Variovorax paradoxus: one gene and its partners. The protein of the gene in region 2 interacts with the protein of the main gene of each other region in a pairwise test. Links are inferred from orthologs where the notes say so. Each region holds a gene or a part of one and is shown on either strand. Other genes may lie near its edges.

Region 1 (3,208 bases), 3.7 Mb from region 2 along the record:
CCGCCGAAGCGCTTTTCGATATAGGTTTCTACGAGCTGGTGGAACTCGTTGGCGATATTGTCGCCGCGCAGCGTAAGCGCCTTTTCGCCGTCGATGAAGACCGGCGCCGCGGGCGCCTCGCCGGTGCCAGGCAGGCTGATGCCGATGTCGGCATGCTTGCTTTCGCCTGGGCCGTTGACGATGCAGCCCATGACGGCCACCTTCAGCGTTTCCACGCCGGGATACTTCTTGCGCCAGACCGGCATCTGCATGCGCAGGTAGTCGTCGATCTGCTTGGCCAGTTCCTGGAAGGTGGTGCTCGTGGTGCGGCCACAGCCCGGGCAGGCGGTGACGCTCGGCACGAACACGCGCAGGCCAAGCGCCTGCAGGATCTCGTTGGCGATCAGCACTTCCTGCGTGCGCGACTCGCCCGGCTGCGGCGTGAGCGACACGCGAATGGTGTCGCCGATGCCCTCCTGCAGCAGGATCGACAGCGCCGTGGCCGAAGCCACCGTGCCCTTGGTACCCATGCCGGCCTCGGTCAGGCCCAGGTGCAGCGGATACTCGCAGCGCCGGGCCAGCTCGCGGTAGACCGAGATCAGGTCTTGCACGCCGCTCACCTTGCACGACAGGATGACCTGGTTGCCGGCCATGCCCATCGACTCGGCCAGCTTGGCGGACTCGATGGCCGACGTGATCAGCGCCTCGTACATCACCTGCTTGGCATCCCAGGGCTGGGCGCGTTGGCTGTTGGTGTCCATCAGGCTGGCGAGCAGTTCCTGGTCGAGGCTGCCCCAGTTCACGCCGATGCGCACCGGCTTGTTCCAGCGCATCGCGGCGTCGATCATCTGGCCGAACTGCTTGTCCTTCTTGTCGCCCTTGCCCACGTTGCCGGGGTTGATGCGGTACTTGCTCAGCGCTTCGGCACAGGCCGGATAGTCGGTGAGCAGCCGGTGGCCGTTGTAATGGAAGTCGCCGATCAGCGGCACGTCGACGCCCATGCGGTCGAGCTGCTCGCGGATGTAGGGCACCTGCGCGGCGGCTTCGGGCGTGTTGACGGTGATGCGCACCATCTCCGAACCGGCCAGCGCAAGCTCCTTGACCTGGATCGCGGTGCCGATGGCATCGACGGTGTCGGTGTTGGTCATCGACTGCACGCGCACCGGCGCGTCGCCCCCCACCGTGACCACACGCGGGCCCCAGACCACGCTGGCCTGGCGCGAGCGGCGCGCCTTGGGCGCCGCCGATTCGATGGGAAGAAGGCAATCGCTCATGACGTCACCTCGAAACGCGCCACGCCACCGCTCTTGGTGACCGGCTTCAGGTCGAAAGGCTTGCCGCGCACCTGCACGTCGACGCTCGACGCACGGCCCACGACCACGGACAGCGGCAGCGCGCCCGACAGGCCGACGGTCTCGCCGGCCTGCAGGCTGCGACGCAGCAGCTGCTTGCCGCCGGCTTCGGTCACGGTGATCCAGCACTCTTCACGTGCCACGAAAACGAGCTGCTGGCTGCTCGCGGCGGAAGCTGCAGGCGCGACGGCGGCGGGTGCCGTTGCGACCGGCGTCGTTGCATTGGCTGGATTGGCAGCAACAGGCGTCTCTACAGCCGCTCCCACCGAACCGCTTGGCGCTACCGCCTGAGCCGGCACGGTCTCGGCGACGACGCCCGAACCGCCCGGCGTTCCCGCGGACGCATCGTTCGTTGCCGGGGTGTCGGCCGAGCCATGCGCCGTCAGACGCGAGACCGAGGCACCGAGCTGATCGAAGACCGACTGCGGCAGCCAGAACAGCGCGCCCGCGCCGATCAGCAGCAGCACCACGACGGTCAGCAGCGCGCGCGATGGCAGGCCGCCGCTGGAGCGGCCGTTGCCGGCCCAGCGCGGCGTGCCCGACGAGATGTTGGTCTTGAGCGTGCGGTCGGCCGCGGCCAGCGACACCTTCTGCGTGGTCGGCAGCTTGGCGAGCACGGGCGCGGGATCGATGCGCAAGGCGCGGCAGACGCTGCTGGCGAGCGCACGCGCAAATACCGGATCGGGCAACGAAGCGATGTCGTCGGCCTCGAGCGCCAGCAGTTTCTGCGGGGGCACCTTGAGCGCCGCCGCCACCATTTCGATGTGCAGGCCATGCGCCTCGCGCGCCTCGCGAAGCAAGTCGCCTGCGGTCTTGTGCGTGATGTCGCCTTCTTCGAGCGGCTGCGCCGCGGAAGTGCCGAACTCCGAAACCCGATCAATCATTGAAATTCCCGCGCTCGTACGCTGATGCCTCCCGCGACTGGGGGAAGCGTCGTTGCAGTTGACCTCCCAACTGCGCCAATGCCTCGCGGTTGTTGAGCTTTCGTTCGATCTTGATGCCGAGCCACAGCGTTTCGGCGCTGGCCGAAGGGCTGTTGTTGACGCGGCGAATGTAGAACTGCGCACGCGACCATTCTTCGCGCTGCGCGAGCACCAGGGCCAGGTTGAAACCGACCACCGGGTTGCTGGCGTCGATCTCGTAGGCCTGCTGAAGGGTGCGCTCGGCCTGCGCGCGCTGGCCCGCCTTGAGCTCGCAGACGCCACGCGTCATGAGCGTCTTGGCACGGTCGGCGTAGCTGGGCACGGCGAGCGCCTCGTTGAACTGCGTTGCCGCATCGCCGTAGCGGTTCTGCTGGCACAGCAGCCAACCGTAGTTGTGGCGCGTGTTGGGGTCGCGCGGATTGATGGCAATGGCGCGGCGAAAACTGTCTTCGGCCATGCCGGCGTCGTCGAGCCGCATGTAGACCAGGCCGCGCAGGTTGTACGCGTCCGAATTGTTCGGGTCGGCGGCGAGCGCCTGCTTGATCTCGTCGAGCGCGACGTTGGTTTGGCCCTGCTCGAAGTAGCCCGAGGCCAGCTCCATGCGCAGGCGCGCGCGGCGCTGGCGGGAGCTTTCGTCGGACTCGGTGACGATGTCCACGCCCTTGCCCGAACTGGTGTCGGCCAGGCTCGTGGTGGTGGTGCGCGTGCTGACGCAACCGGCGAGCAAAAACGTCACGGCGACGCCGGCAAAACTCGCGGCCAGCATTCGCTGCGCGCTAGCGGTCGTCATCGGAAAGGCCATGCTCATTGCTTCAGTGCTCCTGGGGAAGGGTCTTGCGGACCGGGTGCAAAACAATGGGGCGCTCGGCTGCACGGCGCTGGGCCATGCGCTCGGCCGCACGGGTGCGGTCCTTGACGTCGCCGGCGAGCTGGCCGCAGGCGGCGTCGATGTCG
Region 2 (3,252 bases):
CCGAAGACGAAGGCCGCGCCGATGCCCACGCGCGAAGGCTGGTGCACGCCCCAGAACACGATCACCAGCGCCAGCAGGTCGGGCATCCAGACGGCCCGGCCGATCGGCACCATGTTGACGAGCAGCGCCGCCACGAGGCTGGCCCACATGAAGAAGGGGCTGACGGGCAGCAGGAGCTGCTGCTGGCCGGGACGCTTGATCATCGACGTTCTCCCGGCTTCTTTTCGTTCTTGCCCGCGCCGGGCTTGCCTTCCGGCCGCTTGCGCTGGGTGGTGGCGGGCGGGGCTGGCGGCGGCGCGGTCGGCGCGCCCGTGGGTTCGAGCACCAGCACGTAGCGCGCGGCCGTCACATGGGCCAGCGGCACGCAGTAGATGCGGGCGAAGGCGGAATCGGCGCGGCGCTCGATGCGTTCGATCTTCGCCACCGGCAGGCCGGTGGGGTAGATGCCGTCGACGCCGCTGGTGGAGAGCAGGTCGCCTTCCTGCAGGTCGGCATTGGCGGCCATGAAGCGCAGCTCCAGGCCGCCGCCGTGGGCCGAGGCGTCGCCGAAGGCCACGCTGCGCACGCCGGTGCGGGTGTTCTGCACGGGAATGGCCAGGTCGCGGTCGATCACCAGCGTGACCTCGCTCGTGAAGGGCAGCACCTGCGTGACCTGGCCCAGCACGCCGCGCGCGTCGATCACCGGCGAGCCGGCCACCACGCCCTGGGTCATGCCCTGGTCGATCACGATCTTTCGGGTGTAGGGGTCGGCCGCGTCGTACAGCACCTCGGCCGCGCGGCCCGGCGTGGTCGTGGCCTGGCGCAGCTCGAGCAGTTCGCGCAGGCGGGCGTTGTCCTGCGCCAAGGTGTCGGCCTGGGCCGCGCGCTCGGCCTGCATCATCAGTGCCTTGCGAGCATCTTCCTCGTTGCGCTGGGCGACCTGCAGGTCTTCGAAGTAGCGTCCGCCGCCGAGCACGGCCTGAACCGGCTTCAGCGCCACCCATTGCACCGGATACAGCACCGCGCCGATGCCCGCGCGGATGGGCTGCACGATGTGGAAACGCGCGTCGGCCACCATGAGGAACAGGGAGAGCGCGCCGAAGAAGATCAGCTTGCTGAGCGCCGACTGCCCCTGGTTGAACAGGGGTGGCGCTGTGCGATCGAGCGTGCCCAGAGGCATGAATTCAGACCCGGCGGTGGTGCGGAATCAAATAACAAAAAGCCGGCCTGCGCAAGCAGAGGCCGGCCGATGATGCAGCTGCCTGCTTACTCGCTCGTGAAAATGCTGCCCAGGCGGTCCATGCGCTCCAGCGCAATGCCGCAGCCGCGCACCACGCAGGTCAGCGGGTCTTCGGCCACCAGCACCGGCAGGCCGGTTTCCTCGGCCAGCAGGCGGTCGAGGTCGCGCAGCAGCGCGCCGCCGCCAGTCAGCATCATGCCGCGCTCGGCGATGTCGGCGCCCAGTTCGGGCGGCGTCTGTTCGAGCGCGTTCTTCACGGCCGAGACGATGTTGTTCAGCGGATCGGTCAGGGCTTCCAGCACTTCGTTGCTGCTGATGGTGAAGCTGCGCGGCACGCCTTCGGAAAGGTTGCGGCCCTTGACTTCCATTTCCTTGACTTCGGAGCCCGGGAAGGCCGAGCCGATGTTCTTCTTGATGACTTCGGCCGTCGGCTCGCCGATCAGCATGCCGTAGTTGCGGCGGATGTAGTTGATGATGGCTTCGTCGAAGCGGTCGCCGCCCACGCGCACGGAGCCCTTGTAGACCATGCCGCCCAGCGAGATGACGCCCACTTCGGTGGTGCCGCCGCCGATGTCCACCACCATCGAGCCCGAGGCTTCGCTGACGGGCAGGCCGGCGCCGATGGCCGCGGCCATGGGTTCCTCGATGAGGTAGACGGAGGTGGCGCCTGCCGCCTCGGCCGCGTCCTTGATGGCGCGGCGCTCGACCTGGGTCGAGCCGCAGGGCACGCAGATGATGATGCGCGGGCTCGGCGTGAGCAGCGTGCGCGGGTGCACCATCTTGATGAACTGCTTGATCATCTGCTCGGTGATCACGAAGTCGGCAATGACGCCGTCCTTCATCGGGCGGATCGCCTCGATGTTGCCGGGCACCTTGCCCAGCATGGCCTTGGCTTCGCGGCCGACAGCCTGGATCACCTTCTTGCCGTGGGGGCCGCCTTCATGGCGGATTGCCACGACGGACGGTTCGTCCAGCACGATGCCCTTGTTGCGGGCGAAGATCAGGGTGTTGGCGGTGCCGAGGTCGATCGCAAGGTCGGTGGAAAAGTACCGACGGAAAGCTCCAAACATGTGCGGAATCCTCTGAGCACGGCCTGCGCATCGGCAGGTCGTCGCTCTATTTTTTGGGTCGTTTGACGGGGTGAATTGATCGTTTTTGGCGCAAAAGCCGGCGCGTTCGCGGGGGTTGCGGCAAAGGCGGGATAATAACCGAATCCCCTCTGATTCCCGTATTAGCACCGGCTTCGCGGTGCGATTCCCCCTGCTTTTTTTAGCGTTTCGACCCTATGGCACTTTCTGCTTCCGATATCGCGCGCATCGCCTCGCTGGCGAGGCTGCAGCTGGCTCCCGACGAAAGCGAGCGCATGCTCAGCCAGATCAACGGCTTTTTCGACGTGGTCGAACGCATGCGTTCGGTGGACACCACCGGCGTCGAGCCGCTGGCCCACCCCGTGGCGGCCATCGAAGACATCACGCTGCGCCTGCGTGACGACGTGGCGAGCGAGCCCAATAACCGCGAAGCCAACCAGAAGAGCGCCCCGGCCGTCGAAGCCGGCCTGTTCCTCGTGCCCAAGGTGATCGAATAATGAGCAGCAACACCGAACTGCACCAGATGGGCGTGGTCGCGCTGGCCCAGGCGCTGGCCGACCGCAAGGTTTCGGCCGTCGAGGCCTCCCAGGTATTCCTCGGCCGCATGAAGGCCCACGAATCCCTCGGCACCTTCGTCGACGTCAATGAAGAAGCGACGCTGGCCCAGGCCCGCGCCGCCGACGCGCTCATCGCCGCCGGCAACGCCCCGGCGCTGGCCGGCGTGCCCATCGCGCACAAGGACATCTTCGTCACCACCGACTTCGCCACCACCGCGGGCTCGAAGATGCTCGCGGGCTACCGCTCGCCCTTCGACGCGACCGTGGTCAAGCGTCTGGCCGAAGCCGGCGCGGTCACGCTCGGCAAGCTGAGCTGCGACGAATTCGCGATGGGCTCGGCCAACGAGAACATCGCCGTGCCCGCCGTGGGCCACGACAAGGCCGTGCC
Region 3 (3,169 bases), 740 kb from region 2 along the record:
GTGCATGGCCCGAGCGGAACGCGGTGTACGCGGCCAGCAGCGGCTTGCCGATGATGTACAGGTCGCCCATGGCGTCGAGGATCTTGTGCTTCACGAACTCGTCGTCGTAGCGCAGGCCGCCTTCGTTCAGCACCTTGGTGTCGTCCATCACGATGGCGTTGTCCAGCCCGCCGCCGAGCGCGAGACCCTTGCTGCGCATGTACTCGACCTCCTTGGTGAAGCCGAAGGTGCGCGCGCGCGCGATGTCGCGGCTGTACGAGTCCGCGCCCAGGTCGAACTCCACGCGCTGGCCGGTGGAGTTGACGACGCGATGGTCGAAGTCGATCTCGAAGCTCAGCTTGAAGCCGTGGTACGGCTCCAGGCTCGCCCACTTCTCGTTGGCGCCCTCGCCTTCGCGCACCTCGACCTTGCGGGTCACGCGGATGAAGCGGCGCGGCGCCTTCTGCAGCGCGATGCCCGCGCTCTGCAGCAGGAACACGAACGAGGAAGCCGATCCGTCGAGGATCGGCACTTCGTCGGCCGTGATGTCGATGTAGAGGTTGTCGATGCCCAGGCCCGCGCAGGCCGACATGATGTGTTCGACGGTCTGCACCTTGGCGCCGCCGGTGGAGACCGTGGACGCCAGGCGCGTGTCGGTGACCGCCTCGGCGGTCATGCGGATCTCGACCGGCTCGGGCAGGTCGACGCGGCGGAACACGATGCCCGTGTCGGCCGGAGCCGGTCGCAGGGTCAGTTCCACGCGTTGGCCGCTATGGAGCCCCACGCCCACGGCGCGGCTGATCGACTTGAGGGTTCGTTGTTGCAGCACGGCGGGCATTTTAGGCGCGCGACGTGCGTGGCGGCCTATGCCCCTCGCTATGGCACCGATAGACATGGGTTCTATGCAATCCCCGCAGACTGGCCCGAAATGGACGCAAAGGGCACGAGGTGAGCGCAGCGCCTAGAGCCGGCAGACGTCCCTTTCAGGTCGTCCCCGTACCCCTTGCGAACCCTCGTGCCCTCTGCGTCTCGCTGAGTCGCTTCGCGGAACACCGAGGAACCGGCTCCGCCGGGCCTCAGGTGTTGCCCCGGCAGGGGGTTGGCGAAGCGACACGAAGTGCGCGCAGCCTGGGGGCGAGCCGAATTCAGTCGGCCTGGCGGCGCAGGAAGGCCGGGATCTCGAAGTCGTCCATGCCGCCCGACGACAGCGCGTCCACCTTGGCTGCGGCCATCGTGCGGTTGGTGCGCCACACGCTGGGCACGGCCATGCCGTCGTAGTTCGGCTGGCTGCCGCCGCTGCTGTGCGCATGGCCGGTGCCGCCGAGGGTGGGCACGGTGAAGCCGATGTTGTCGGTGCCGGTGCGGATCACTTCCAGCGTCGGCGCCTGGCGGCGGGCGTCGGCACGCGACAGGCCGGTGGCCACCACGGTCACGCGCATCTCGTCGCCCAGGCTGTCGTCGTAGGCGGCGCCGTAGATCACGTGCGCGTCCGGCGAAGCGTAGGCGCGGATGGTGTTCATCGCCAGCTTCGACTCGTTCAGCTTCAGCGAGCCCTTCGATGCCGTCACCAGCACCAGCACGCCCTTGGCACCCGAGAGGTCGATGCCTTCGAGCAGCGGGCAGGCCACGGCCTGTTCGGCGGCGATGCGCGCGCGGTCGGGGCCAGCGGCGGCAGCGGTGCCCATCATGGCCTTGCCGGGTTCGCCCATCACGGTGCGCACGTCTTCGAAGTCGACGTTCACGCCGCCGTACTCGTTGATGATTTCCGAGATGCCGCCCACGGCGTTCTTCAGCACGTCGTTGGCTTGCGCGAAGGCTTCGTCCTGCGTGACGTCTTCGCCCAGCACGTCGAGCAGCTTCTCGTTGAGCACCACGATCAGCGAGTCGACGTTGGCTTCGAGTTCGGTCAGGCCGGCGTCGGCGTTGGTCATGCGGCGGCCGCCTTCCCAGTCGAAGGGCTTGGTCACCACGCCCACGGTCAGGATGCCCATTTCCTTCGCGACGCGCGCGATCACGGGTGCCGCGCCGGTGCCGGTGCCGCCGCCCATGCCGGCGGTGATGAACAGCATGTGCGCGCCGTCGATGGCGGCGCGGATGTCGTCCACCGCCGCTTCGGCCGCGTCACGGCCCTTCTCGGGCTTGCTGCCGGCGCCCAGGCCGCTGGTGCCGAGCTGGATGATCTTGTGCGCGGTGCTGCGCTGCAGCGCCTGTGCGTCGGTGTTCGCGCAGACGAACTGAACGCCCTGCACGCCACGCTCCATCATGTGGGCGACCGCATTGCCGCCGCCACCGCCGACACCGATCACCTTGATCTGCGTGCCCTGATTGAACTCTTCGACTTCGATCATTTCGATGGTCATTTTTAACTCCTTGAATCTTGCAGTTGCCGTTATGTGTCTATGAATATTTCTTGTGCCGCGACGAGAACAACGATGCGCTCGTCATGGCGGTGGACCTGTGCGTCGCCATCGCTCGTTGAAGTGCAAGGGAGGGCTGCCGCGCGCGAGCCAGAGTGGAGACTTGATCATCGTCAGAAATTCCCCACTATGAAGTCCTTGAAGCGTCCGAATGCGGTTTTTACCGATCCATTCTTCTGCGCGACCTTGAAGCCGCGCATGCGCGCGAAGCGTGCCTCTTCGAGAAGGCCCATGACTGTAGCGGCGCGAGGCTGTGCAACCATGTCGGACAACGCGCTGGAGTACTTCGGAATGCCGCGTCGCACCGGCTTCAGGAAGATGTCTTCGCCGAGTTCGACCATGCCGGGCATCACCGCGCTGCCGCCCGTGAGCACCACGCCCGACGACAGCACTTCTTCATAGCCCGACTCGCGCACCACCTGCTGCACGAGCGAGAAGATTTCCTCGATGCGCGGCTCGATCACGCCGGCCAGCGCCTGCTTGCTCAGCATGCGCGGGCCGCGGTCGCCCAGGCCCGGCACCTCGACCTGCGTCTCGGGGTCGGCCAGCAGCTGCTTGGCGAAACCGTTCTCGACCTTGATGTCTTCCGCGTCCTTGGTCGGCGTGCGCAGCGCCATCGCGATGTCGCTCGTGATGAGGTCGCCCGCGATCGGAATCACGGCCGTGTGGCGGATCGCGCCGTTGGTGAAGATGGCCACGTCGGTGGTGCCCGCGCCGATGTCGACCAGCACCACGCCCAGCTCGCGCTCGTCCTCGGTCAGCACCGCCTGGCT

The links. Proteins that work in one complex are often made in the same cells at the same time.
Region 1: the proteins of L3V85_RS04065 (region 2) and L3V85_RS21075 interact in binary tests that used the Escherichia coli proteins (3 or more experiments, as listed by UniProt). The link is inferred for Variovorax paradoxus from one-to-one orthologs.
Region 3: the proteins of L3V85_RS04065 (region 2) and ftsZ interact in binary tests that used the Escherichia coli proteins (3 or more experiments, as listed by UniProt). The link is inferred for Variovorax paradoxus from one-to-one orthologs.

The regions. Positions count from the first base shown.
Region 1 is NZ_CP091716.1:4,535,597-4,538,804, forward strand. What follows is about bases 233-3,208. They hold L3V85_RS21075 (RodZ domain-containing protein), read right to left. Parts: upstream 2,216-3,208; coding sequence 1,250-2,215; downstream 233-1,249. Other genes in these bases: ispG (flavodoxin-dependent (E)-4-hydroxy-3-methylbut-2-enyl-diphosphate synthase), read right to left, coding at 233-1,253; pilW (type IV pilus biogenesis/stability protein PilW), read right to left, coding at 2,208-3,062; rlmN (23S rRNA (adenine(2503)-C(2))-methyltransferase RlmN), read right to left, coding at 3,067-3,208. Also shown: more of ispG, read right to left, coding at 1-232.
Region 2 is NZ_CP091716.1:812,872-816,123, reverse strand. What follows is about bases 268-3,140. They hold L3V85_RS04065 (rod shape-determining protein), read right to left. Parts: upstream 2,290-3,140; coding sequence 1,246-2,289; downstream 268-1,245. Other genes in these bases: gatA (Asp-tRNA(Asn)/Glu-tRNA(Gln) amidotransferase subunit GatA), read left to right, coding at 2,804-3,140; gatC (Asp-tRNA(Asn)/Glu-tRNA(Gln) amidotransferase subunit GatC), read left to right, coding at 2,505-2,804; mreC (rod shape-determining protein MreC), read right to left, coding at 268-1,159. In the rest of the region: rod shape-determining protein MreD, read right to left, coding at 1-203; more of mreC, read right to left, coding at 200-267; more of gatA, read left to right, coding at 3,141-3,252. UniProt on the Escherichia coli protein: Forms membrane-associated dynamic filaments that are essential for cell shape determination. Acts by regulating cell wall synthesis and cell elongation, and thus cell shape.
Region 3 is NZ_CP091716.1:1,548,190-1,551,358, reverse strand. What follows is about bases 233-3,169. They hold ftsZ (cell division protein FtsZ), read right to left. Parts: upstream 2,340-3,169; coding sequence 1,125-2,339; downstream 233-1,124. Other genes in these bases: ftsA (cell division protein FtsA), read right to left, coding at 2,510-3,169; lpxC (UDP-3-O-acyl-N-acetylglucosamine deacetylase), read right to left, coding at 233-808. Also shown: more of lpxC, read right to left, coding at 1-232. UniProt on the Escherichia coli protein: Essential cell division protein that forms a contractile ring structure (Z ring) at the future cell division site. The regulation of the ring assembly controls the timing and the location of cell division.